One region of the Shigella dysenteriae genome, then DNA from elsewhere that is predicted to be linked to it. Evidence: predicted binding sites of a transcription regulator. Region 1 holds the regulator's gene; the other holds the start of a gene.
The links. Region 1 encodes sigma-54, which starts transcription at its own class of promoters, with help from an activator protein. Its sites were predicted from a motif close to GTTGGCACANNTTTCGCTNT; they were not measured.

Region 1 (11,773 bases):
GGTGGTTGATAACGCCACGGTGCTGGCGAATTACTTTGCCATCAGCAAGTTGACGATGGGTCTGACGGCAATTGCTATCGGAACCAGCCTGCCGGAACTGGCAACCGCAATAGCGGGGGTTCGCAAAGGTGAAAACGACATTGCTGTCGGAAATATCATTGGCGCAAACATTTTTAATATTGTCATCGTGTTGGGTTTACCCGCGCTGATAACGCCAGGAGAGATTGATCCACTGGCGTACAGTCGTGACTACAGCGTGATGTTGCTGGTGAGCATTATTTTTGCGTTGCTGTGCTGGCGGCGCTCCCCGCAACCGGGCCGTGGTGTAGGGGTATTATTAACTGGCGGATTTATCGTATGGCTGGCGATGTTGTACTGGTTATCGCCAATACTCGTTGAATAACTGGAAACGCATTATGTCGCACGTAGAGTTACAACCGGGTTTTGACTTTCAGCAAGCAGGTAAAGAAGTCCTGGCGATTGAACGTGAATGCCTGGCGGAGCTTGATCAATACATCAATCAGAATTTCACGCTTGCCTGTGAAAAGATGTTCTGGTGTAAAGGGAAAGTTGTCGTCATGGGGATGGGGAAATCGGGGCACATCGGGCGCAAAATGGCCGCAACGTTTGCCAGCACCGGTACACCTTCATTTTTCGTCCATCCTGGTGAAGCCGCGCATGGTGATTTAGGCATGGTCACCCCACAGGATGTGGTGATTGCTATCTCTAACTCAGGTGAATCCAGCGAAATCACTGCCTTAATTCCAGTGCTTAAGCGTCTTCACGTACCGTTAATCTGCATCACCGGTCGCCCGGAGAGCAGCATGGCGCGCGCCGCAGATGTGCATCTGTGTGTTAAAGTAGCGAAAGAAGCCTGTCCGTTAGGGCTGGCACCGACCAGCAGCACCACCGCCACGCTGGTTATGGGCGATGCCCTCGCTGTCGCGCTGTTAAAAGCACGCGGCTTTACTGCTGAAGATTTTGCGCTCTCACACCCAGGCGGCGCACTGGGTCGTAAACTTCTGCTGCGCGTAAACGATATTATGCATACGGGCGATGAGATCCCGCATGTTAAGAAAACGGCCAGTCTGCGTGACGCGTTACTGGAAGTTACCCGCAAAAATCTTGGTATGACTGTCATTTGCGATGACAATATGATGATTGAAGGCATCTTTACCGACGGTGATTTACGCCGTGTCTTCGATATGGGCGTGGATGTTCGTCAGTTAAGTATTGCCGATGTGATGACGCCGGGGGGAATACGCGTGCGCCCTGGCATTCTGGCCGTTGAGGCACTGAACTTAATGCAGTCCCGCCATATCACCTCCGTGATGGTTGCCGATGGCGACCATTTACTCGGTGTGTTACATATGCATGATTTACTGCGTGCAGGCGTAGTGTAAAGATTCAAGGATAAACAACAATGAGCAAAGCAGGTGCGTCGCTTGCGACCTGTTACGGCCCTGTCAGCGCCGACGTTATAGCAAAAGCAGAGAACATTCGTCTGCTAATCCTCGACGTTGATGGCGTACTGTCAGATGGCCTGATTTATATGGGCAATAACGGCGAAGAGCTGAAAGCGTTCAATGTTCGTGACGGTTATGGCATTCGTTGTGCGCTCACCTCTGATATTGAAGTCGCTATCATTACCGGGCGAAAGGCTAAACTGGTAGAAGATCGTTGTGCCACATTGGGGATCACTCACTTGTATCAGGGGCAGTCAAACAAACTGATCGCCTTTAGCGATCTGCTGGAAAAATTGGCGATTGCCCCGGAAAATGTGGCTTATGTCGGCGATGATCTCATCGACTGGCCGGTAATGGAAAAAGTAGGTTTAAGCGTCGCCGTGGCCGATGCGCATCCACTGTTGATCCCGCGCGCCGATTACGTGACGCGCATTGCTGGCGGTCGTGGCGCAGTGCGCGAAGTTTGCGACTTATTACTCCTGGCGCAGGGCAAACTGGATGAAGCCAAAGGGCAATCGATATGAGTAAAGCCAGACGTTGGGTTATCATTGTGCTATCACTGGCGGTTCTGGTGATGATCGGCATTAATATGGCCGAAAAAGACGATACCGCCCAGGTGGTCGTCAACAACAATGATCCCACCTATAAAAGCGAGCATACGGACACGCTCGTCTATAACCCAGAAGGGGCGCTAAGCTATCGATTGATTGCTCAACACGTTGAATATTATTCCGATCAGGCCGTTTCGTGGTTTACGCAGCCGGTACTTACCACGTTTGATAAGGATAAAATCCCGACATGGTCCGTAAAAGCAGATAAAGCCAAGCTGACCAATGACCGGATGCTCTATTTATATGGACACGTTGAAGTCAACGCACTCGTGCCGGACTCTCAACTTCGCAGAATCACGACGGATAACGCGCAGATCAATCTGGTGACGCAGGATGTTACCTCTGAAGACCTCGTCACGTTATACGGAACAACATTTAACTCCAGCGGTCTGAAAATGCGCGGCAACTTACGCAGCAAGAACGCCGAGCTGATTGAAAAGGTTAGAACATCCTATGAAATTCAAAACAAACAAACTCAGCCTTAATCTTGTGCTTGCCAGCTCACTTCTGGCCGCCAGCATTCCGGCATTTGCCGTAACCGGAGACACTGATCAGCCGATCCACATTGAATCGGACCAGCAATCTCTTGATATGCAAGGCAACGTGGTTACCTTTACCGGTAATGTCATCGTCACCCAGGGCACCATCAAAATTAATGCCGACAAAGTGGTCGTTACCCGTCCGGGCGGCGAACAAGGTAAAGAAGTGATTGACGGCTACGGTAAACCGGCAACGTTCTACCAGATGCAGGACAACGGTAAACCCGTTGAAGGTCACGCTTCCCAGATGCACTACGAACTGGCAAAAGATTTTGTCGTTCTGACGGGTAATGCTTATCTGCAGCAGGTCGATAGCAACATTAAGGGCGATAAGATCACTTACCTGGTGAAAGAGCAGAAAATGCAGGCTTTCAGCGACAAAGGCAAGCGTGTAACCACCGTTCTGGTGCCGTCGCAGCTGCAGGACAAAAACAACAAAGGCCAGACCCCGGCACAGAAGAAGGGTAATTAATTCGTTATGGCAACATTAACTGCAAAGAACCTTGCAAAAGCCTATAAAGGCCGTCGCGTGGTAGAAGACGTCAGCCTGACCGTCAACTCCGGGGAAATTGTCGGTCTGCTGGGGCCAAACGGTGCCGGTAAGACCACCACTTTCTATATGGTTGTTGGCATTGTGCCGCGCGATGCGGGCAACATCATTATTGATGATGACGATATCAGTCTGCTGCCTCTGCATGCACGCGCGCGCCGCGGTATCGGCTATCTGCCACAGGAAGCCTCCATTTTCCGTCGCCTCAGCGTTTACGATAACCTGATGGCGGTACTGCAAATTCGTGACGACTTGTCTGCTGAACAACGTGAAGACCGCGCGAACGAGCTGATGGAAGAGTTTCACATTGAGCACCTGCGTGACAGCATGGGGCAGTCACTCTCCGGGGGTGAACGTCGCCGTGTAGAAATTGCCCGCGCACTGGCTGCGAATCCGAAATTTATTCTGCTCGACGAACCGTTTGCCGGGGTTGACCCGATCTCGGTTATCGACATTAAACGCATCATTGAGCACCTGCGCGACAGCGGCCTGGGCGTGCTGATCACTGACCACAACGTGCGTGAAACACTGGCGGTTTGTGAACGCGCTTATATCGTCAGTCAGGGGCATTTGATCGCCCACGGCACGCCTACAGAAATCTTACAAGACGAACACGTTAAGCGTGTATACCTTGGGGAAGACTTCAGACTCTGATAGGGTAGAAGTTTGCGACGTTTTAGCAGGAGAGTACGATTCTGAACATGAAGCAAGGTTTGCAACTCAGGCTTAGCCAACAACTGGCGATGACGCCACAGCTCCAACAGGCAATTCGTCTGTTGCAGTTGTCGACGCTGGAACTTCAGCAGGAGCTACAGCAGGCGCTGGAGAGTAATCCGCTGCTTGAGCAAATCGACACTCATGAAGAAATCGACACCCGCGAAACGCAAGACAGTGAAACGCTGGACACCGCCGACGCGCTCGAACAAAAAGAGATGCCGGAAGAGTTGCCGCTCGATGCCAGTTGGGACACCATTTACACCGCTGGTACACCATCCGGCACCAGCGGTGACTACATTGACGACGAGCTACCGGTCTATCAGGGCGAAACGACGCAGACCTTGCAGGATTACCTGATGTGGCAGGTCGAGCTGACACCGTTTTCCGACACTGACCGCGCTATTGCTACCTCTATCGTCGATGCCGTTGATGACACCGGTTATCTGACTGTCCCGCTGGAAGATATTCTCGAAAGTATGGGCGATGAAGAGATCGACATCGACGAAGTTGAAGCCGTCCTTAAGCGGATCCAACGGTTTGATCCGGTCGGTGTGGCGGCAAAAGATCTGCGTGACTGCCTGCTGATCCAACTCTCCCAATTCGATAAAACCACGCCGTGGCTGGAAGAGGCCAGACTGATCATTAGCGATCATCTCGATCTGTTAGCCAATCACGACTTCCGCACTTTAATGCGCGTCACGCGTCTGAAAGAAGATGTGCTGAAAGAAGCCGTCAATCTGATCCAGTCGCTCGATCCGCGCCCCGGGCAGTCGATCCAGACTGGCGAACCTGAGTATGTCATTCCAGATGTGCTGGTGCGTAAGCATAACGGTCACTGGACGGTAGAACTCAACAGTGACAGCATTCCGCGTCTGCAAATCAACCAGCACTACGCCTCGATGTGCAATAACGCGCGCAACGATGGTGACAGCCAGTTTATCCGCAGCAATCTGCAGGATGCCAAATGGTTGATCAAGAGTCTGGAAAGCCGTAACGATACGCTACTGCGCGTGAGTCGCTGTATCGTTGAACAGCAGCAAGCCTTCTTTGAGCAAGGCGAAGAATATATGAAACCGATGGTACTGGCCGATATCGCCCAGGCTGTCGAAATGCATGAATCGACGATATCTCGCGTGACCACGCAAAAATACCTGCATAGTCCACGAGGCATTTTTGAACTGAAGTATTTCTTTTCCAGTCACGTCAATACCGAGGGCGGCGGCGAAGCTTCCTCTACGGCGATTCGTGCGCTGGTGAAGAAATTAATCGCGGCGGAAAACCCAGCGAAACCGTTGAGCGACAGCAAGTTAACCTCTTTGCTGTCGGAACAAGGTATCATGGTGGCACGCCGCACTGTTGCGAAGTACCGAGAGTCTTTATCCATTCCGCCGTCAAACCAGCGTAAACAGCTCGTTTGACCCAACCGATAAGGAAGACACTATGCAGCTCAACATTACCGGAAATAACGTCGAGATCACCGAGGCACTGCGCGAATTTGTTACAGCCAAATTTGCCAAACTTGAGCAATATTTTGACCGAATCAACCAGGTCTATGTTGTTCTGAAAGTGGAAAAAGTCACCCACACCTCAGATGCAACACTGCATGTAAACGGTGGTGAAATTCATGCCAGCGCGGAAGGTCAGGACATGTACGCTGCCATTGATGGCTTAATTGATAAGCTGGCACGCCAGTTGACCAAACATAAAGATAAACTGAAACAACACTAATTGTCCGGGCAATTAGCATGTGCATGGCGGCCTGTTGTGCGGCACAACGGGCCATTTGTACGGTTAATGCTCCGAGCCTGTTCCACTGTTTGAGTGGGCAGGTTCTTAGGTGAAATTATGACAAATAATGATACAACTCTACAGCTTAGCAGTGTTCTTAACAGGGAATGTACGCGAAGCCGCGTCCACTGTCAGAGCAAAAAACGCGCCCTGGAAATCATCAGCGAGCTGGCGGCGAAACAACTTAGCCTGCCGCCTCAGGTGGTTTTTGAAGCTATCCTGACGCGGGAAAAAATGGGCAGTACCGGTATCGGCAATGGTATTGCCATTCCGCATGGCAAACTGGAAGAAGATACTCTGCGTGCCGTTGGCGTTTTCGTTCAGCTCGAAACGCCTATAGCTTTCGATGCCATCGACAACCAACCGGTGGACTTACTTTTTGCCCTGCTGGTGCCGGCAGACCAAACTAAAACGCACCTGCATACTCTGTCGCTGGTGGCGAAACGTCTGGCGGACAAAACCATCTGCCGCCGTTTACGCGCAGCCCAGAGCGATGAAGAGCTGTATCAAATCATTACGGATACCGAAGGTACTCCGGATGAAGCGTAGTTATTCGGTAATGTCTCTTTTAGACGTTGTGAGGAGAAACAGTACATGGTACTGATGATCGTCAGCGGACGTTCAGGTTCAGGTAAATCTGTCGCCCTGCGTGCGCTGGAAGATATGGGTTTTTACTGCGTGGATAACCTTCCCGTAGTGTTGTTACCCGATCTGGCTCGAACCCTGGCCGATCGCGAGATTTCTGCCGCCGTCAGCATTGATGTTCGTAATATGCCGGAGTCACCAGAAATATTCGAACAGGCGATGAGTAACCTGCCTGACGCTTTCTCACCGCAACTCCTGTTCCTGGATGCCGACCGTAATACCTTAATTCGTCGTTACAGTGACACGCGCCGACTGCATCCGCTTTCCAGCAAAAACCTGTCGCTGGAAAGTGCTATCGACAAAGAAAGCGATCTGCTGGAGCCTCTGCGTTCGCGAGCGGATCTGATTGTCGATACCTCAGAAATGTCCGTTCACGAGCTGGCAGAAATGCTGCGTACCCGTCTGCTGGGTAAACGTGAACGCGAACTGACAATGGTCTTTGAGTCTTTCGGCTTCAAACACGGTATCCCTATCGATGCAGATTACGTCTTTGACGTGCGCTTCTTGCCGAACCCGCACTGGGATCCGAAACTGCGTCCAATGACAGGTCTTGATAAGCCTGTCGCCGCGTTCCTCGACCGCCACACAGAAGTACACAATTTTATCTACCAGACGCGAAGCTATCTTGAGCTATGGTTACCTATGCTGGAAACCAACAACCGTAGCTACCTGACGGTCGCCATTGGTTGTACCGGCGGGAAGCACCGTTCGGTGTATATTGCAGAGCAACTGGCTGACTACTTCCGCTCGCGCGGTAAAAACGTCCAGTCACGCCATCGTACGCTGGAAAAACGTAAACCATGACCGTCAAGCAAACTGTTGAAATCACAAACAAGCTGGGCATGCATGCCCGGCCTGCAATGAAGCTGTTTGAATTAATGCAGGGTTTTGACGCTGAAGTGCTGTTACGTAATGACGAAGGCACCGAGGCTGAAGCCAACAGCGTTATTGCGCTGCTGATGTTGGATTCTGCCAAAGGACGGCAGATTGAAGTTGAAGCGACCGGTCCACAGGAAGAGGAAGCACTGGCCGCCGTTATCGCCCTCTTTAACTCTGGTTTTGATGAAGATTAATCTTCATCACTTTGACATTCAAATCCCTTCAAGCTCCCCCGGCAATAAGAAAAGCGCGTACTGAAATCGTTCTCAATCAACGTCAATTGTACATTTTGTGCGCTTTTCACTTTCAGAAGAACCTTAAGAAAACCTTAAGAGGCATTGTTTAGGTTTTGTTTAAGTTAATCGACCATACTGGAGATCGTCAGAAAATATTTCCAGGAGATGGCATGATTCGCTTATCTGAACAAAGTCCCCTGGGCACCGGAAGACATCGGAAATGTTATGCGCATCCGGAAGATGCCCAACGCTGTATCAAGATTGTCTACCATCGTGGCGATGGTGGCGATAAAGAGATCCGTCGTGAGTTAAAGTACTACGCGCATCTTGGTCGCCGGTTAAAAGACTGGAGTGGAATACCGCGCTATCACGGTACCGTCGAGACGGATTGCGGAACCGGTTATGTTTATGATGTGATTGCCGATTTTGACGGCAAGCCCTCCATTACGCTGACCGAATTTGCTGAACAATGCCGTTACGAAGAAGACGTTGCACAACTGCGCCAATTACTGAAACAGCTGAAGCGTTATTTGCAGGATAACCGTATCGTGACGATGTCGCTGAAGCCGCAGAATATTCTCTGTCATCGCATCAGTGAGTCAGAGGTTATCCCCGTCGTCTGCGACAACATTGGTGAAAGCACATTGATTCCACTGGCGACCTGGTCGAAGTGGTGTTGTCTGCGTAAGCAAGAGCGGTTATGGAAACGATTTATCGCCCAACCGGCGCTGGCTATTGCCCTGCAGAAAGATCTGCAACCTCGTGAGAGCAAAACGCTGGCCCTCACTTCGCGCGAAGCTTAATCCAGCTGGTGTTGTTGCATAAACGGCTCACCGCCTAACTGATACATCTGCCGTAAAATCCACGCCTGACGGCTGCGCACGTAGCCCGATGGTGCGGAGACTTTGAAACGAAGTGGATTAGGTAATACAGCTGCCAGTAAGGCAGCTTCCGATCGGGTAAGTTTGCTCGCGGGTTTGTGGAAATAGCGTTGTGCCGCAGCTTCGACGCCAAACACACCGTCGCCAAATTCGGCGATATTCAGGTAAACCGTCAGGATACGCTTTTTGCTCCAGACTGTTTCTATCCCCAGCGTTAATCCGGCTTCCAGCCCTTTTCGAACCCAGCTACGCCCATCCCATAAAAAGAGATTTTTGGCCGTCTGCTGAGAAATCGTTGAAGCACCGCGAATACGGTTTTCATTGCGCTCGTTGTGCGCCAGGGCTTTCTCAATGGAAGCAACATCAAAGCCCCAGTGCTCAGGAAATTTCTGATCTTCTGCGGCAATCACCGCCAGTCCCATCCACGGCGAGATTTGATCCATACTGACCCAGTCAGAATGTGCCACGTAACGAAAATTGCCATGCAGCCAGGCGCTGACCTGTCGCTCGACCATTACCGCTGAGAAAGGAACAGGCGCAACGCTAAACAACGCGATGCCCCCGCCCCAGAAAACGGCGAGGACAACCATTAACCGCAGAAGAAAACGGCGAACGAAACTAAACACCGTTAAGCGGCTTTTACTCATTCAGCCAGAACCAGCACGCGGGAAACCAGCTTATCAATGCCGCTCGCCGCTTCTGCAATGTTCTGCGCCAGCATATATGCCGGGGTGGTGACAATCTTATTGTCTTCATCAACCACGATATCATCGACAGGACACGGCACATGCTCCGCGCCCATCTCTTCCAGCACTTCTGCGGTATCGATATCAGTACCGATGGTCAAACGCAGCGGGAAATCGAAAATTTTCGGCAGCATCGCCGGGGCAATACACATAAAACCAAGCGGTTTTCCGGCCTGATGCATCGCTTGTGCCAGCGCCTTTAATTCACGGTCAACGGTGCATTCGCGACCAAGACTGGCAAAATTGCTTAAATTCTTTGCCGCGCCAAACCCCCCCGGCACAATCAACGCATCCAGTTCAGCGGCATCGGCCTGGGCCAGAGGACGGATTTCACCGCGCGTTATTCGTGCCGCTTCAATCAGCACATTGCGCGTTTCCGTCATCGCTTCGCCAGTTAAATGATTGATAACATCAACCTGCTGCTTATCCGGTGCAAAGCAGACCGCCTGCGCACCGCTGCGTGAAATAGCTAACAACGTCAACACCGCTTCATGAATTTCAGAACCGTCATAGACGCCGCATCCGCTCAGAATTACGCCAATTTTCTTCATTGTGATCATCCTTTCGCAATTGACTGAAACACATTAATTTTTTTAATAAAAATGGTACGCATCACACATTTAACTGATTCATGTAACAAATCATTTAAGTTTTGCTATCTTAACTGCGTGCGGCCTGAAAAACAGTGCTGTGCCCTTGTAACTCATCATAATAATTTACGGCGCAGCCAAGATTTCCCTGGTGTTGGCGCAGTATTCGCGCACCCCGGTCTAGCCGGGGTCATTTTTTAGTGGCTTTTGCCACCCACGCTTTCAGCACTTCTACGTCGTGACGCCACTCTTCTTTCATCTCTTCAATCCATTCACCGACGTTATCTTCCCAGGCAGGAAGGTCAGGAGACTGAATTTGCTGACCCAGCTGTTGCAGATGGCGTAACCCCACTGACCCCGCCGCACCTTTAATTTTATGTCCTTCCTCAACAATGCCTTTTTTATCCTGCGCCGTCAGATTCGACTCCAGCACGCTGACATAGCCCGGCATCATCTTCTCAAACACCGCTAACCCGTCGGTGATCAGCTTCGGTCCTACAAGTTCGAGATACTGTTCCAGCATGGGAATATCGAGCAATGCTTCTGATTTACTGTTCTCTTCTGTCGTCACCGTACTCTCCTCATCATCCTGGGTATCCCAGAATTTCTTGATCATCGCGGTTAGCGCCGGAACAGAAAGCGGCTTACTCAGCACATCATCCATTCCAGCATTGAGGTACTCTTGTTTGTCTTTCAACACGTTAGCGGTTAAGGCCACCAGCGGCGGTAAATCCTCGCGCGGATAACGCTTCGTCAGTTCACGAGAGATATCCAGCCCGGTCATATCTGGCAACTGAATATCCAGCAACACCAGGTCGTATTCGCCCGGTTTAAACATCTCCAGCGCCGCCTTGCCGGTCATGGCGACATCAACGCTGTTACCTAATTTTTCCAGCACAGAACGCGCGACAATCACGTTCAGTTCAATGTCTTCCACCAGCAGCACATTCAGCGCCGGTAAAGGCATATCGTCTTCATCAAACGCATCATCGACCTCTTCTGCTACCGACGGCGCGTGGATCGTCAACGTAAAGGTTGAACCTTTACCCTGTTCGCTGGTAACCGTAATATCGCCGCCCATATTTTTCGCCAGACGACGAGAAACGGCCAGACCAATACCGGTGCCGGTGGCAGGTTTACCGCCATGACTGTCTTTCACCTGATAATACATGGCGAAGATTTTATCCAGCTCATCCTGCGGAATGCCGATACCAGAATCTTCCACTTCAAAATGCAGCATATCGCCTTCATCGTAGCGCACGCGCACGGTAACCTGGCCTTGCTGGGTGAATTTGACGGCGTTACTGATGAGGTTCCACAGGATCTGCCGTAAACGCGTCCCGTCGGTAATGACCTGATGCGGTAATGGCAGCGTCGGCTCCAGATTAAAGCGCAATCCTTTTTGTTGCGCCTGCAAGGCGGAGAGATTTTCCAGATCGGCAAGGAAGCTGGTGAAATCAACCGGCTGATTATCAAGCTGGACCTTGCGCCGTTCCATCTTATCCATGTCGATAATATCGTTGAAGATATTCCCCAGCGTGACGGCCGAAACATGGATAGTTTTGAGATATTTTTCCTGCTCGGCGGTGAGTTCGGTATCCAGTAGGATGCGGCTCAGGCCGACGATACCGTTCAGCGGTGTACGCAATTCGTGACTGATGGTGGAAATAAACGTCGTTTTGTCGCGGCTGGCGCGTTCAAGCGCATCCTGATACCGCTTACGCTCGGTAATGTCGCGACCAAAGCCCATCAAACCGTGACGTTTACCCACGCGGTCGTAGTACGGCACTTTACGAATTTCAAAGCAGGCTTTGCGTCCGTCGGGATAATCCAGCCACTGCTCATAGGTCAGTGACACATTATGACGGAACACTTTTTCATCGGTTTCAATGACTTTCGCAGCGGCTTCCGGTGAGTAAACATCAGCAGGTTTCAGATGAACCAGTTGTTTTTCGCTTTTTCCGGTCAGCAGCTCCATCGCGCGGTTACAGCCGGAAAACTCTTTATCTTCGTTACGATAAAAAACCAGGTCGGGTGAAGCATCAAGGAAGGAACGTAAGAATGAGGATTGCTGCTCGAGCTGAATTTGTGTCTCTTCGCGCTCTTTGATTTCAATTTTCAGTTG
Region 2 (11,773 bases), 600 kb from region 1:
CGATCTCATCCATCAATACCAGACTATATTCGGTGGCGTTATGTAAAATATTGGCGGTTTCGGTCATCTCCACCATAAAGGTTGAGCGCCCGGAAGCCAGGTCATCTGCCGCGCCTACGCGGGTAAAGATGCGATCGATAGGTCCAATCTCGACTTTTTGTGCCGGTACATAGCTGCCGATGTAGGCCATCAGCGCAATCAGTGCGGTCTGGCGCATATAGGTACTTTTACCGCCCATGTTCGGGCCGGTAATAATCAACATCCGGCGCTGCGGTGACAGATTCAGCGGGTTGGCGATAAATGGCTCGTTCAGCACCTGTTCAACCACCGGATGGCGGCCTTCGGTAATGCGAATGCCCGGTTTATCAATAAAGGTCGGGCAGGTGTAGTTCAGGGTATAGGCCCGTTCCGCCAGGTTCACCAGCACGTCGAGTTCCGCCAGCGCGCTCGCGCTCTGTTGCAACGCTTCCAGATGCGGCAACAGCAGGTCGAACAACTCTTCATAAAGCTGTTTTTCCAGTGCCAGTGCTTTGCCTTTTGAGGTGAGAACTTTATCTTCGTACTCTTTTAGCTCTGGAATGATGTAGCGCTCGGCGTTTTTCAGCGTCTGGCGACGCATGTAGTTGATGGGTGCCAGATGGCTTTGCCCACGGCTGATTTGAATGTAGTAGCCGTGCACCGCATTAAAGCCAACTTTCAGCGTGTCCAGGCCGGTACGTTCACGCTCGCGGACTTCCAGACGCTCCAGATAATCGGTCGCGCCGTCAGCCAGCGCGCGCCACTCATCCAGCTCTTCGTTATAGCCCGATGCGATAACACCACCGTCGCGTACCAGCACCGGCGGTGTGTCGATGATTGCTCGCTCCAGCAGATCGCGCAGCTCGGCAAACTCGCCCATCTTCTCACGTAGCGCCTGTACCGGTGCACTATCGACAGTTTCTAACTGCGCACGCAGCTCCGGCAGTTGCTGGAAAGCGTGGCGCATACGGGCCAGATCGCGTGGGCGAGCAGTTCGTAAAGCCAGACGTGCCAGAATACGTTCCAGGTCGCCGACCTGACGCAGTACCGGCTGTAGCCCGGCGGTGAAATCCTGCAATGCGCCAATAGTTTGCTGGCGCTCAAGCAACACGCGGGTATCGCGCACTGGCATATGCAGCCAGCGTTTCAGCATACGGCTGCCCATCGGCGTGACGGTGCAGTCGAGCACAGAAGCCAGCGTATTTTCCGCACCACCCGCCAGGTTCTGGGTGATTTCCAGATTACGACGCGTCGCGGCATCCATAATGATGCTGTCCTGCTCACGTTCCATGGTGATGGAACGAATATGCGGCAGAGTCGTACGTTGGGTATCTTTCGCATACTGCAACAGACAACCGGCAGCACAAAGTCCGCGCGGCGCGTTCTCGACGCCAAAACCGACCAGATCGCGAGTGCCAAATTGCAGATTCAACTGCTGGCGCGCGGTGTCGATTTCAAACTCCCACAGCGGGCGACGGCGCAGGCCGCGACGGCCTTCAATTAACGACATTTCAGCAAAATCTTCTGCATACAGCAGTTCCGCAGGATTAGTGCGTTGCAGTTCTGCCGCCATCGTTTCCCGGTCAGCCGGTTCGCTCAGGCGAAAACGACCGGAACTGATATCCAGCGTCGCGTAGCCGAAACCTTTGCTGTCCTGCCAGATAGCCGCCAGCAGGTTGTCCTGACGCTCCTGCAACAGGGCTTCATCGCTGATGGTGCCTGGCGTAACGATACGCACAACTTTGCGCTCAACCGGACCTTTGCTGGTCGCCGGGTCGCCAATTTGTTCGCAGATGGCAACGGACTCGCCCTGATTCACCAGTTTGGCGAGGTAGTTTTCCACCGCATGGTAGGGGATCCCCGCCATCGGGATCGGCTCTCCCGCTGAAGCACCTCGTTTGGTCAGTGAAATATCCAGCAGTTGCGACGCGCGTTTTGCGTCGTCATAAAACAGTTCATAAAAATCACCCATCCGGTAAAACAGCAGGATCTCGGGATGCTGGGCTTTCAGCTTGAGATACTGCTGCATCATGGGCGTATGGGCGTCGAAATTTTCTATTGCACTCATGGGGTTATGTCCGGTTCCCTGATATTAAATGGGGTGTGATGGTTTTTATTTTCGTTGTAATCACATAAGGCGCACATGATACCGGAGTTAATCATTTCAGGGGAAGAAGCGAACGGCGAGTTCTTGATGCTGGTTCCGGGAAAGATGCTGTTTTGCAGCTTTTGCGTGATGCTTATGAAGCAAGTACGCAAAATTGCGTCGGTTGGCGAACCCTTCTTCTTTAGAGTCATAGTGCCCTTTAAGATTAAGTTGTAATATAAATGCATCTTAATGAGGTGGAGGCAGCATGTCCGGCAAGCGTATCTCTCGTGAAAAACTGACGATTAAAAAAATGATCGATCTTTATCAAGCGAAATGCCCGCAGGCGTCAGCGGAGCCGGAGCATTCCGAGGCGTTGTTTGCTTACGCGCAAAAGCGGCTGGATAAATGTGTGTTCGGCGAAGAGAAACCAGCCTGTAAGCAGTGTCCGGTGCACTGTTACCAGCCTGCAAAGCGTGAAGAGATGAAACAGATTATGCGTTGGGCCGGGCCGAGAATGCTGTGGCGTCATCCGATCTTAACCGCGCGTCATCTCATCGATGACAAGCGTCCGGTGCCAGAACTGCCGGAAAAATATCGTCCGAAAAAACCTCGTGAATAGTATGCCGGACAGTCAGATCTGTCCGGCAATTTGCAGTTAAATCAATGCCGATTTATCAATTCCCAGTCGCTTCATCCGTGACAGCAGGGTCGTGCGTTTCAGCCCCAGACGTTGCGCAGCGCCTTTAGGCCCGGCAACCACACCGTTAGTTTCTTTCAGCACGCGAACAATCAACTGATATTCATCTTCGCCCTCCTGAGCGACAACCGTTGCGGCAGGCGGCGTTTCAGGCTCCGGTAAAGCAATATCTGGCAATGACAGCTGCAGCACGTTGCCGCGTGTTAGCAATACCGCGCGCTCAATGACGTTTTCCAGTTCGCGTACGTTACCCGGCCACTCCATATTGCTCAAGGTGCGCAGCGTCTCGGCAGGAATGCTGTCGATATTGCGCCCCAGACGACGGGCAATTTTGAAGGTAAAGGCTTTCGCCAGCAGCGGAATATCTTCCGGACGCTCGCGTAGTGGCGGCAGGTGGATCGGAAATACGTTCAGGCGGTAATAGAGATCGCTACGGAACTCTCGGTCGGCGACCATTTTTTTCAGATCGCGGTTAGTCGCGGCGATTAGACGCACGTCCGTCTGAATGATTTTGTTGCTGCCGAGGCGTTCAAACTCCTGTTCCTGCAATACACGCAGCAACTTCGGCTGTAACTCCAGTGGCATATCGCCCACTTCGTCGAGGAACAGGGAGCTTTTATCCGCCAGTTCAAAACGACCGATACGCTGGGCGCTGGCACCAGTAAAAGCCCCACGTTCATGACCAAACAGATCGCTCTCCAGCAATCCGGCAGGCATCGCCGCGCAGTTCATTTTGACCATGCGGCGATTATTACGCCCACTGAGATTATGGATAGCACGGGCAATCAGCTCTTTACCCGTGCCAGTTTCACCGAGGATCAGCACGGTACTGTCACTTTGCGCCACCATTTCAACTTGTTTAAGCACGCTGTACATGGCTTCGCTGCGGCCAATAATCTCGCCAAATTCACTATCAACATTGTTGAGCTGCTCGGTCAGGGCGAGGTTTTCATCAACCAGCCGTTCTTTCAGACGATGGATTTCCTGATAGGCGAGGGCGTTATCGACAGCGATTGCCACACGTTCGGCAATCTGGCGCAGTAAATTCAGATTGGTAGTGGTAAACACTTTCTCTTCACATTGCGCCAGTTTCAGCACGCCCAGCATGGTGTCGCCAGACATCAGCGGTAACAGGCACAAGGTTTGAATCTGGTTGCCCCAGGTATCGAACAACATGCGTTCATAGGGGGCTAAATCATCCCGCTCGTGGAGATTAATCAGCAGCATCTCTTTACTTTTGAACACGCGTTCGGTGAGGGTTCCGGCTTCATCGACTTCGCTCTGTTCGTGGGCGGGATGCTGTTTATCAAGATAGTGAGTGGAGTAGATGTTGAGTTTGTTTTTACGGTGGCTGCGTAAGACAATGCTGATATCGTCAATATCGAAATAGTAATGGATTTCTTTGGCGACTTCGCTGACCAGTTCGTCCATATCCAGGCGGGAAAGCACCGCGTTGGTGATGGCGACCAGGATGCGGAAGTTATCGCGTTCCCGGCATAACAACTCATAGTCGACATTGTTAACGACGCGACTCTGGATTTGTTCGGTGACGACAGAAACGATCTGCGTAAATGTTTGCAGACGATTGAACTCTTTTTCGCTCCAGGGGCGATCGTCATAACGAATAAATTCACAGCCACCAAAAATATGCCCTTCCGCCGCCAGTGGCATCAGGCAATAGTGACCAAATTTTGGGTATAGCCCACCTGCGGCCAGCTGCGGCCAGGTTTCACAAAATTCTTCGTAACTGCAATGCAGCGTATCAGGGCGCGACAAAATGCTGCGTACCGGACCGTGTGCCAGAACAGTTTCGTCTTCATATTTAATAGGGGTGTCTTTTTCACGCGATGCGTAATAAGACGCACGTTGAGTCTGCGCTTGCCACAACACAATAGCCGCGTTGTCGGCGAGCGCAGAACGCTTTACCAGTTGCGAAAGAGCCTCACACAGCGAGGCCAGATCGGGCTGCTGCAATAGTGTCCGAGTGATGTCGAACAACCCTTGCTGTCCGAGATCACTCATCGGTGTATATGACATTTTGTTCTTCCAGGAAAGCACCGCAAAGCGGTGCAAAAGGTCATTGACTAACTATAGGAGATTTAGAATTTTATTAGCATATACGCGGAAGCGGTTCGGCGTGTGGTAAATCGAGGGTTCGTTTCACGCCATACAGACCGGCAAGACGAACACCTTTACGTTCCACCACTTCACCAATCAGCGCCGCGTCTTTCCCCAGTGGATGGGAATGTAACGCTGCCAGCACTTGCTCTGCCGCGTTGCGTTCAACGGCGATCACCAGTTTGCCTTCGTTGGCAAAGTTCAGGGCGTCCAGTCCCAGCAGTTCGCAAACGCCGCGCACGGCTGGTTTAACCGGCAGTGCCGCTTCTGAAATTTCAATACCGCAACCGCAGGCTGCCGCGAACTCATGAACCACCGCGTTTACACCACCACGGGTGGCATCACGCAGCGCTTTCACGCCGGGAATGTCACGCAGCGTCTGAATAAGCGGCGTCAGCACCGCGCAGTCGCTGACCAGTTCGCCATCCAGCCCCAGCTGCTCACGCAGGTTAAGGATAGTCGCCCCGTGGTCGCCGAGTGTACCGCTAACCAGCAATACATCGCCTGCGGTTAGCGTCTGTGCGCCCCAGTGAATATTCGCCGGAATTGCGCCCATGCCCGCGGTGTTGATAAACAGTTTATCTGCCGCGCCGCGCTGCACCACTTTAGTATCGCCAGTAACGATGGCAATGCCTGCCGTGCGGGCGGTTTCTGCCATGCTGGTCACTACGGCTTTCAGTGTCTCCATCGGCAATCCTTCTTCGAGGATAAAGCCACAGGAGAGATAGCGCGGAATAGCGCCACTGACCGCAACGTCATTGGCGGTGCCGCAAATCGCCAGCTTGCCGATATTACCGCCAGGGAAGAACAGCGGGTCAATAACGTAACTGTCGGTGGAGAACGCCAGACGGTCGCCTTCCGCTACCAGTTGCGCCAGATCAAGACGTGCCTGATCTTCCTGCTCTGCCAGCCACGGGTTGGCAAAGGCTTCCATAAACAGGCTGTTGATTAATTGCTGCATCGCCTGGCCGCCGCTGCCGTGGGCGAGTTGGATATTATTCACGCTTCACTCTCCTGCTGACGATACTGATACCACGCGGCGCACGCTCCTTCGGAGGAAACCATCAGCGCACCAAACGCGGTTTGAGGATTACAGGTGTTACCAAACAGCGGGCATTGATGCGGCTTACATTTGCCCGTCAAGACTTCGCCACAACGCGCGCGCGGGTCATCGCAGACCTGCTGCGGTGCCGGGCGGAAATGTGCTTCGGCATCGAATCGTTGATAATCCGGCGTCAGGTGCACGCCAGAAGATTCAATCACGCCTAAGCCGCGCCATTCGCTGTCGCCGTTGACACAGAACACATCGGCAATCGCCTGTTGCGCCAGCAGGTTACCGGCATCCGGTACCACCCGACGATACTGATTCTCTACCTTGCTGTGGGCCGCTATTTTCTGCTCCACCAGCATCACCACGCCTTGCAGTAGATCAAGGGGTTCGAAACCAGCGACCACCAGCGGACGCTGAAAATCGCTGGCGATAAAATTATAGGCATCAGTGCCGATAACCATACTAACGTGGCCCGGCGCGAGGAACGCGTCGATACCGTTATCCGGCTGTTCCAGCAAACTGCGAAGCGTCGGGATAAGCGTAATGTGCTGGCAGAAGAAGTAAAAATTCTGCACATCACGCGCTTTCGCCTGTTGCAGAGTGATAGCGGTGGTCGGCATGGTGGTTTCAAAACCTAAGCCTAAGAACACCACTTTGCGGGTTGGATTCTCCTGCGCCAGTTTCAACGCATCCATCGGCGAGTAAACGATGCGCACATCGGCACCGCGTGCTTTTGCCTGCAACAGCGATCCCTGTTTCCCCGGCACGCGCATGGCGTCGCCAAAGGTACAGAAGATGACTTCCGGATGGCTGGCAATCTCCACGCAGGTGTCGATTCTGCCCATCGGCAGTACGCACACCGGGCAACCCGGACCGTGGATAAACTCAACGTTTTCCGGCAGTAACTGGTCGAGGCCGAATTTAAAAATGGCGTGGGTATGACCACCGCACACTTCCATAATCCGCAGAGGGCGTTCGGCGGTGTAAGAGAGATGTGAAGCACGTTCGCGCAGATGCTCAATTAACTGCATCACCTGTTCCGGCGCGCGATATTCATCAACAAAACGCATTATTTTTCCTCGCCATACAACAGCGCGCCGACATCCGGCTCAACGTCAAACATGTTTTGTAAGGCGTCGAGAGTGTCGCGCGCTTCGGCTTCATTAATTACGCTCATGGCAAAGCCAACGTGAACCAGTACCCACTGGCCCACGCGCGGCTGACCGTTTTCATCGCAGCTGCCGACTAACGTTAAATCGACATCGCGCTGAATGCCGCAGACGTCGACTTTCGCCTGGTTGCCGTCAATGGTGCGGATCTGGCCGGGAACGCCTATGCACATCGCTGTGTCTCCAGCCAGTTCAGCCACTGGTCCATCCCTTCGCCGCTGGTGGCGGAAATAAGGATGATTTCAATTTCTGGATTGACTTCGCGGGCGCAGGCGATGCACTTCTCAACGTCAAAGTTGAGATACGGCAACAGGTCAACTTTGTTGAGCAGCATCAGCGAGGCGGCGGCAAACATATGCGGATATTTCAGCGGTTTGTCTTCACCTTCGGTAACGGAAAGCACCGCCACTTTGTGTTTTTCACCGAGATCGAAGCTGGCCGGGCATACGAGGTTGCCAACGTTTTCGATAAACAGAATACCGTTATCGTCCAGTGGCAGACGCGGTGCGGCATCGGCAATCATCTGTGCGTCAAGATGGCAGCCTTTACCGGTGTTCACCTGAATCGCTGGTGTGCCGGTAGCGCGAATGCGTGCGGCATCGTTCACGGTTTGCTGATCGCCTTCAATAACCGCGCACGGAACGCTGTCTTTCAGGCGCATTAAGGTTTCCGTCAGCAGGGTGGTTTTACCGGAACCAGGGCTGGAAACCAGGTTGAGCACCAGTTGCTTGCGGGCAGCAAAGCGCGCGCGGTTGCGTTCAGCCAGACGGTTGTTTTTGTCCAGCACGTCAATTTCGACTTCCAGCATCCGGCGCTGGCTCATGCCCGGCGCGTGAGTGCCCGCTTCGCCATGACCGTAATGCAGGTCGCCTTCTTCAGTCTGGCTGGGGGTAAATTCAGGCGCTTTAATGCCGGTGATTTTCATCTTCGGGCGTGCCGCCGGGGCAAATGGCGCGCTACGAAACGCGGAATGAGGGTTATGTTCATCACCCTCGATATACAGGTTGCCTTCACCGCAACCGCATGTTGTACACATCGCTCACTCCTGGTCTATTTCTATCCGCCGAATCTGTAAACCGTCGTCTGCCACAATCTGTAGCATGTCACCATGACACTGTGGACAGCGGCGGACGCGCTGGGTCAGTAGCGTCACATACTGTTGGCATGTTTCACACCAGCATTCGGCCTCTTGTTCTTCGAGGTGCAGTTTACAACCTTCCGCCACGCTGCCGCGGCAAACCAGATCAAAACAAAAGGCAAGAGAGCTGGTTTCGACACAAGAAAATGCGCCAATTTTGAGCCAGACCCCAGTTACGCGTTTTGCGCCGTGTTTTGCGGCCTGCTGTTCGATCAATTCCAGTGCCCGTTGGCAGAGGGTTATTTCGTGCATATCGCCTCCCATTAACTATTGCCAGCTACAAGCAATAATTGTGCCAGTGTTGATTATCCCTGCGGTGAATAATGTCGATGATGTCGAAATGACACGTCGACACGGCGACGAAATTCATCTTTAGCTTAAAAATCTCTTTAATAACAATAAATTAAAAGTTGGCACAAAAAATGCTTAAAGCTGGCATCTCTGTTAAACGGGTAACCTGACAATGACTATTTGGGAAATAAGCGAGAAAGCCGATTACATCGCACAGCGGCATCGTCGCCTACAGGACCAGTGGCACATCTACTGCAATTCGCTGGTTCAGGGGATCACGTTATCGAAAGCGCGCCTGCATCACGCCATGAGCTGCGCGCCGGACAAAGAACTCTGTTTCGTCCTTTTTGAACATTTTCGTATTTACGTCACCCTGGCGGATGGCTTTAACAGCCACACCATCGAGTATTACGTCGAAACAAAAGATGGCGAAGACAAACAGCGGATTGCGCAGGCACAACTGAGCATTGACGGCATGATTGATGGCAAGGTCAACATCCGCGATCGCGAACAGGTTCTGGAACACTATCTCGAAAAAATCGCTGGCGTTTACGACAGCTTATACACCGCTATTGAAAACAATGTGCCGGTGAATTTAAGCCAACTGGTAAAGGGACAAAGCCCGGCAGCATGAGCTGAGGCTTTGCCCGTTTTGCAGGCGTTACGCCTGTTTGGGGATGGGCGTGTCGATGAGTGTCGAAAATGACATTTCATCGGCATGTTTTCGTCAAAAATGACAATCACCTGAGGAATGCCTGGTGAATCGTTTTGTAATTGCTGACTCCACGCTCTGTATCGGCTGCCACACTTGTGAGGCCGCCTGTTCAGAGACGCATCGCCAGCACGGCCTGCAATCAATGCCGCGCCTGAGAGTGATGCTAAATGAAAAAGAATCTGCGCCGCAGCTCTGTCACCACTGTGAAGATGCACCCTGCGCGGTGGTCTGCCCGGTTAACGCCATCACCCGCGTTGATGGGGCCGTGCAGTTGAATGAAAGCCTGTGCGTAAGCTGCAAACTGTGCGGCATCGCCTGCCCGTTTGGCGCAATTGAATTTTCCGGCAGCCGTCCGCTGGATATTCCGGCAAACGCCAATACCCCGAAAGCGCCACCGGCACCGCCTGCTCCGGCGCGTGTCAGCACATTGCTTGACTGGGTGCCAGGTATTCGCGCGATCGCCGTAAAATGTGACCTTTGTAGCTTTGATGAACAAGGTCCGGCCTGCGTGCGGATGTGCCCGACTAAAGCCCTGCATCTGGTGGATAACACCGATATCGCCCGCGTCAGCAAACGTAAGCGTGAGCTGACCTTTAACACGGACTTTGGCGATCTCACCTTGTTTCAGCAGGCTCAAAGTGGAGAGGCTAAATGAGCGCAATTTCCCTGATCAATAGCGGCGTGGCGTGGTTTGTCGCCGCCGCTGTTCTGGCATTTCTCTTTTCTTTTCAAAAGGCGCTAAGCGGCTGGATAGCCGGAATTGGCGGCGCGGTTGGTAGTCTGTATACGGCAGCCGCGGGCTTCACTGTACTGACTGGCGCGGTTGGCGTGAGCGGTGCGCTGTCGCTGGTAAGCTACGATGTGCAAATCTCTCCGCTTAACGCGATTTGGCTGATTACGCTCGGTCTGTGCGGTCTGTTTGTCAGCCTCTACAACATTGACTGGCATCGCCACGCGCAGGTGAAGTGCAACGGCTTGCAGATCAATATGTTGATGGCTGCCGCCGTCTGCGCCGTCATTGCCAGCAACCTCGGCATGTTCGTGGTAATGGCCGAAGTCATGGCCTTGTGTGCGGTGTTCCTCACCAGCAACAGCAAAGAGGGCAAACTGTGGTTTGCGCTGGGGCGTCTTGGCACTCTGCTGCTGGCGATTGCTTGCTGGCTGCTGTGGCAGCGTTACGGCACGCTGGATCTGCGCCTGCTGGATATGCGTATGCAACAGCTGCCGCTCGGTTCCGATATCTGGCTGCTCAGTGTGATTGGCTTTGGCCTGCTGGCCGGGATTATTCCGCTGCACGGCTGGGTGCCGCAGGCACATGCGAACGCCTCTGCGCCAGCTGCCGCGTTGTTTTCTACGGTAGTCATGAAAATTGGCCTGCTGGGCATTTTAACCCTGTCACTGCTGGGCGGTAATGCACCGCTGTGGTGGGGGATCGTGCTGCTGGTGCTTGGTATGATCACCGCGTTCGTCGGTGGTCTGTATGCGCTGATGGAGCATAACATCCAGCGTCTGCTGGCTTACCACACCCTGGAAAATATCGGCATTATCCTGCTGGGGCTGGGCGCTGGCGTAACGGGTATCGCGCTCGAACAACCGGCGCTGATTGCTCTTGGCCTGGTCGGTGGTCTGTACCATCTGCTTAACCATAGCCTGTTCAAAAGCGTACTGTTCCTCGGGGCGGGGAGCGTCTGGTTCCGTACCGGTCATCGCGATATCGAAAAACTCGGTGGTATTGGCAAGAAAATGCCGGTTATCTCCATCGCCATGTTAGTCGGGTTGATGGCAATGGCTGCGCTGCCGCCGCTGAACGGGTTTGCCGGGGAATGGGTTATCTATCAATCCTTTTTCAAACTGAGCAATAGTGGCGCGTTTGTTGCCCGTCTGCTGGGGCCACTGCTTGCTGTGGGTCTGGCAATTACCGGTGCGCTGGCGGTGATGTGTATGGCGAAAGTCTATGGCGTCACGTTCCTCGGTGCGCCGCGTACCAAAGAAGCCGAAAACGCCACCTGTGCGCCGCTCCTGATGAGCGTAAGCGTAGTGGCACTGGCGATTTGCTGCGTAATTGGTGGTGTTGCTGCGCCGTGGCTATTGCCGATGCTCTCTGCTGCTGTACCTCTGCCGCTGGAGCCTGCTAACACCACCGTTTCTCAACCGATGATCACGTTGCTGCTGATTGCCTGCCCGCTGCTGCCATTCATCATTATGGCGATTTGCAAAGGCGATCGTTTGCCATCGCGTTCCCGCGGCGCGGCCTGGGTGTGCGGCTACGACCACGAAAAATCAATGGTGATTACCGCTCACGGTTTTGCCATGCCGGTGAAACAGGCGTTTGCGCCGGTGCTGAAACTGCGCAAATGGCTGAATCCGGTGTCGCTGGTGCCGGGCTGGCAGTGCGAGGGGAGTGCGTTGCTGTTCCGCCGGATGGCGCTGGTTGAACTGGCGGTACTGGTGGTGATTATTGTTTCACGAGGAGCCTGAGAATGAGTG

Region 2: hycA (formate hydrogenlyase regulator HycA) is a predicted target of sigma-54. The motif match lies at 8,690-8,709, and genes of this name have one in related genera.

The regions. Positions count from the first base shown of each region.
Region 1 covers NZ_CP055055.1:4,244,958-4,256,730, forward strand. Annotated here, with positions in the region: gene HUZ68_RS20250 (calcium/sodium antiporter) at 1-403, shown strand, start outside; gene kdsD (arabinose-5-phosphate isomerase KdsD) at 417-1,403, shown strand; gene kdsC (3-deoxy-manno-octulosonate-8-phosphatase KdsC) at 1,424-1,990, shown strand; gene lptC (LPS export ABC transporter periplasmic protein LptC) at 1,987-2,562, shown strand; gene lptA (lipopolysaccharide ABC transporter substrate-binding protein LptA) at 2,531-3,088, shown strand; gene lptB (LPS export ABC transporter ATP-binding protein) at 3,095-3,820, shown strand; gene rpoN (RNA polymerase factor sigma-54) at 3,868-5,301, shown strand; gene hpf (ribosome hibernation promoting factor) at 5,324-5,611, shown strand; gene ptsN (PTS IIA-like nitrogen regulatory protein PtsN) at 5,729-6,220, shown strand; gene rapZ (RNase adapter RapZ) at 6,266-7,120, shown strand; gene npr (PTS phosphocarrier protein NPr) at 7,117-7,389, shown strand; gene yrbL (PhoP regulatory network protein YrbL) at 7,602-8,234, shown strand; gene mtgA (monofunctional biosynthetic peptidoglycan transglycosylase) at 8,231-8,959, opposite strand; gene elbB (isoprenoid biosynthesis glyoxalase ElbB) at 8,956-9,609, opposite strand; gene arcB (aerobic respiration two-component sensor histidine kinase ArcB) at 9,839-11,773, opposite strand, start outside.
Region 2 covers NZ_CP055055.1:3,641,097-3,652,869, reverse strand. Annotated here, with positions in the region: gene mutS (DNA mismatch repair protein MutS) at 1-2,086, opposite strand, end outside; gene HUZ68_RS17475 (hypothetical protein) at 2,162-2,341, shown strand; gene HUZ68_RS17470 (nitrous oxide-stimulated promoter family protein) at 2,373-2,726, shown strand; gene flhA (formate hydrogenlyase transcriptional activator FlhA) at 2,763-4,841, opposite strand; gene hypE (hydrogenase maturation carbamoyl dehydratase HypE) at 4,915-5,925, opposite strand; gene hypD (hydrogenase formation protein HypD) at 5,922-7,043, opposite strand; gene hypC (hydrogenase 3 maturation protein HypC) at 7,043-7,315, opposite strand; gene hypB (hydrogenase nickel incorporation protein HypB) at 7,306-8,178, opposite strand; gene hypA (hydrogenase maturation nickel metallochaperone HypA) at 8,182-8,532, opposite strand; gene hycA (formate hydrogenlyase regulator HycA) at 8,744-9,205, shown strand; gene hycB (formate hydrogenlyase subunit HycB) at 9,330-9,941, shown strand; gene hycC (formate hydrogenlyase subunit 3) at 9,938-11,764, shown strand; gene hycD (formate hydrogenlyase subunit HycD) at 11,767-11,773, shown strand, end outside.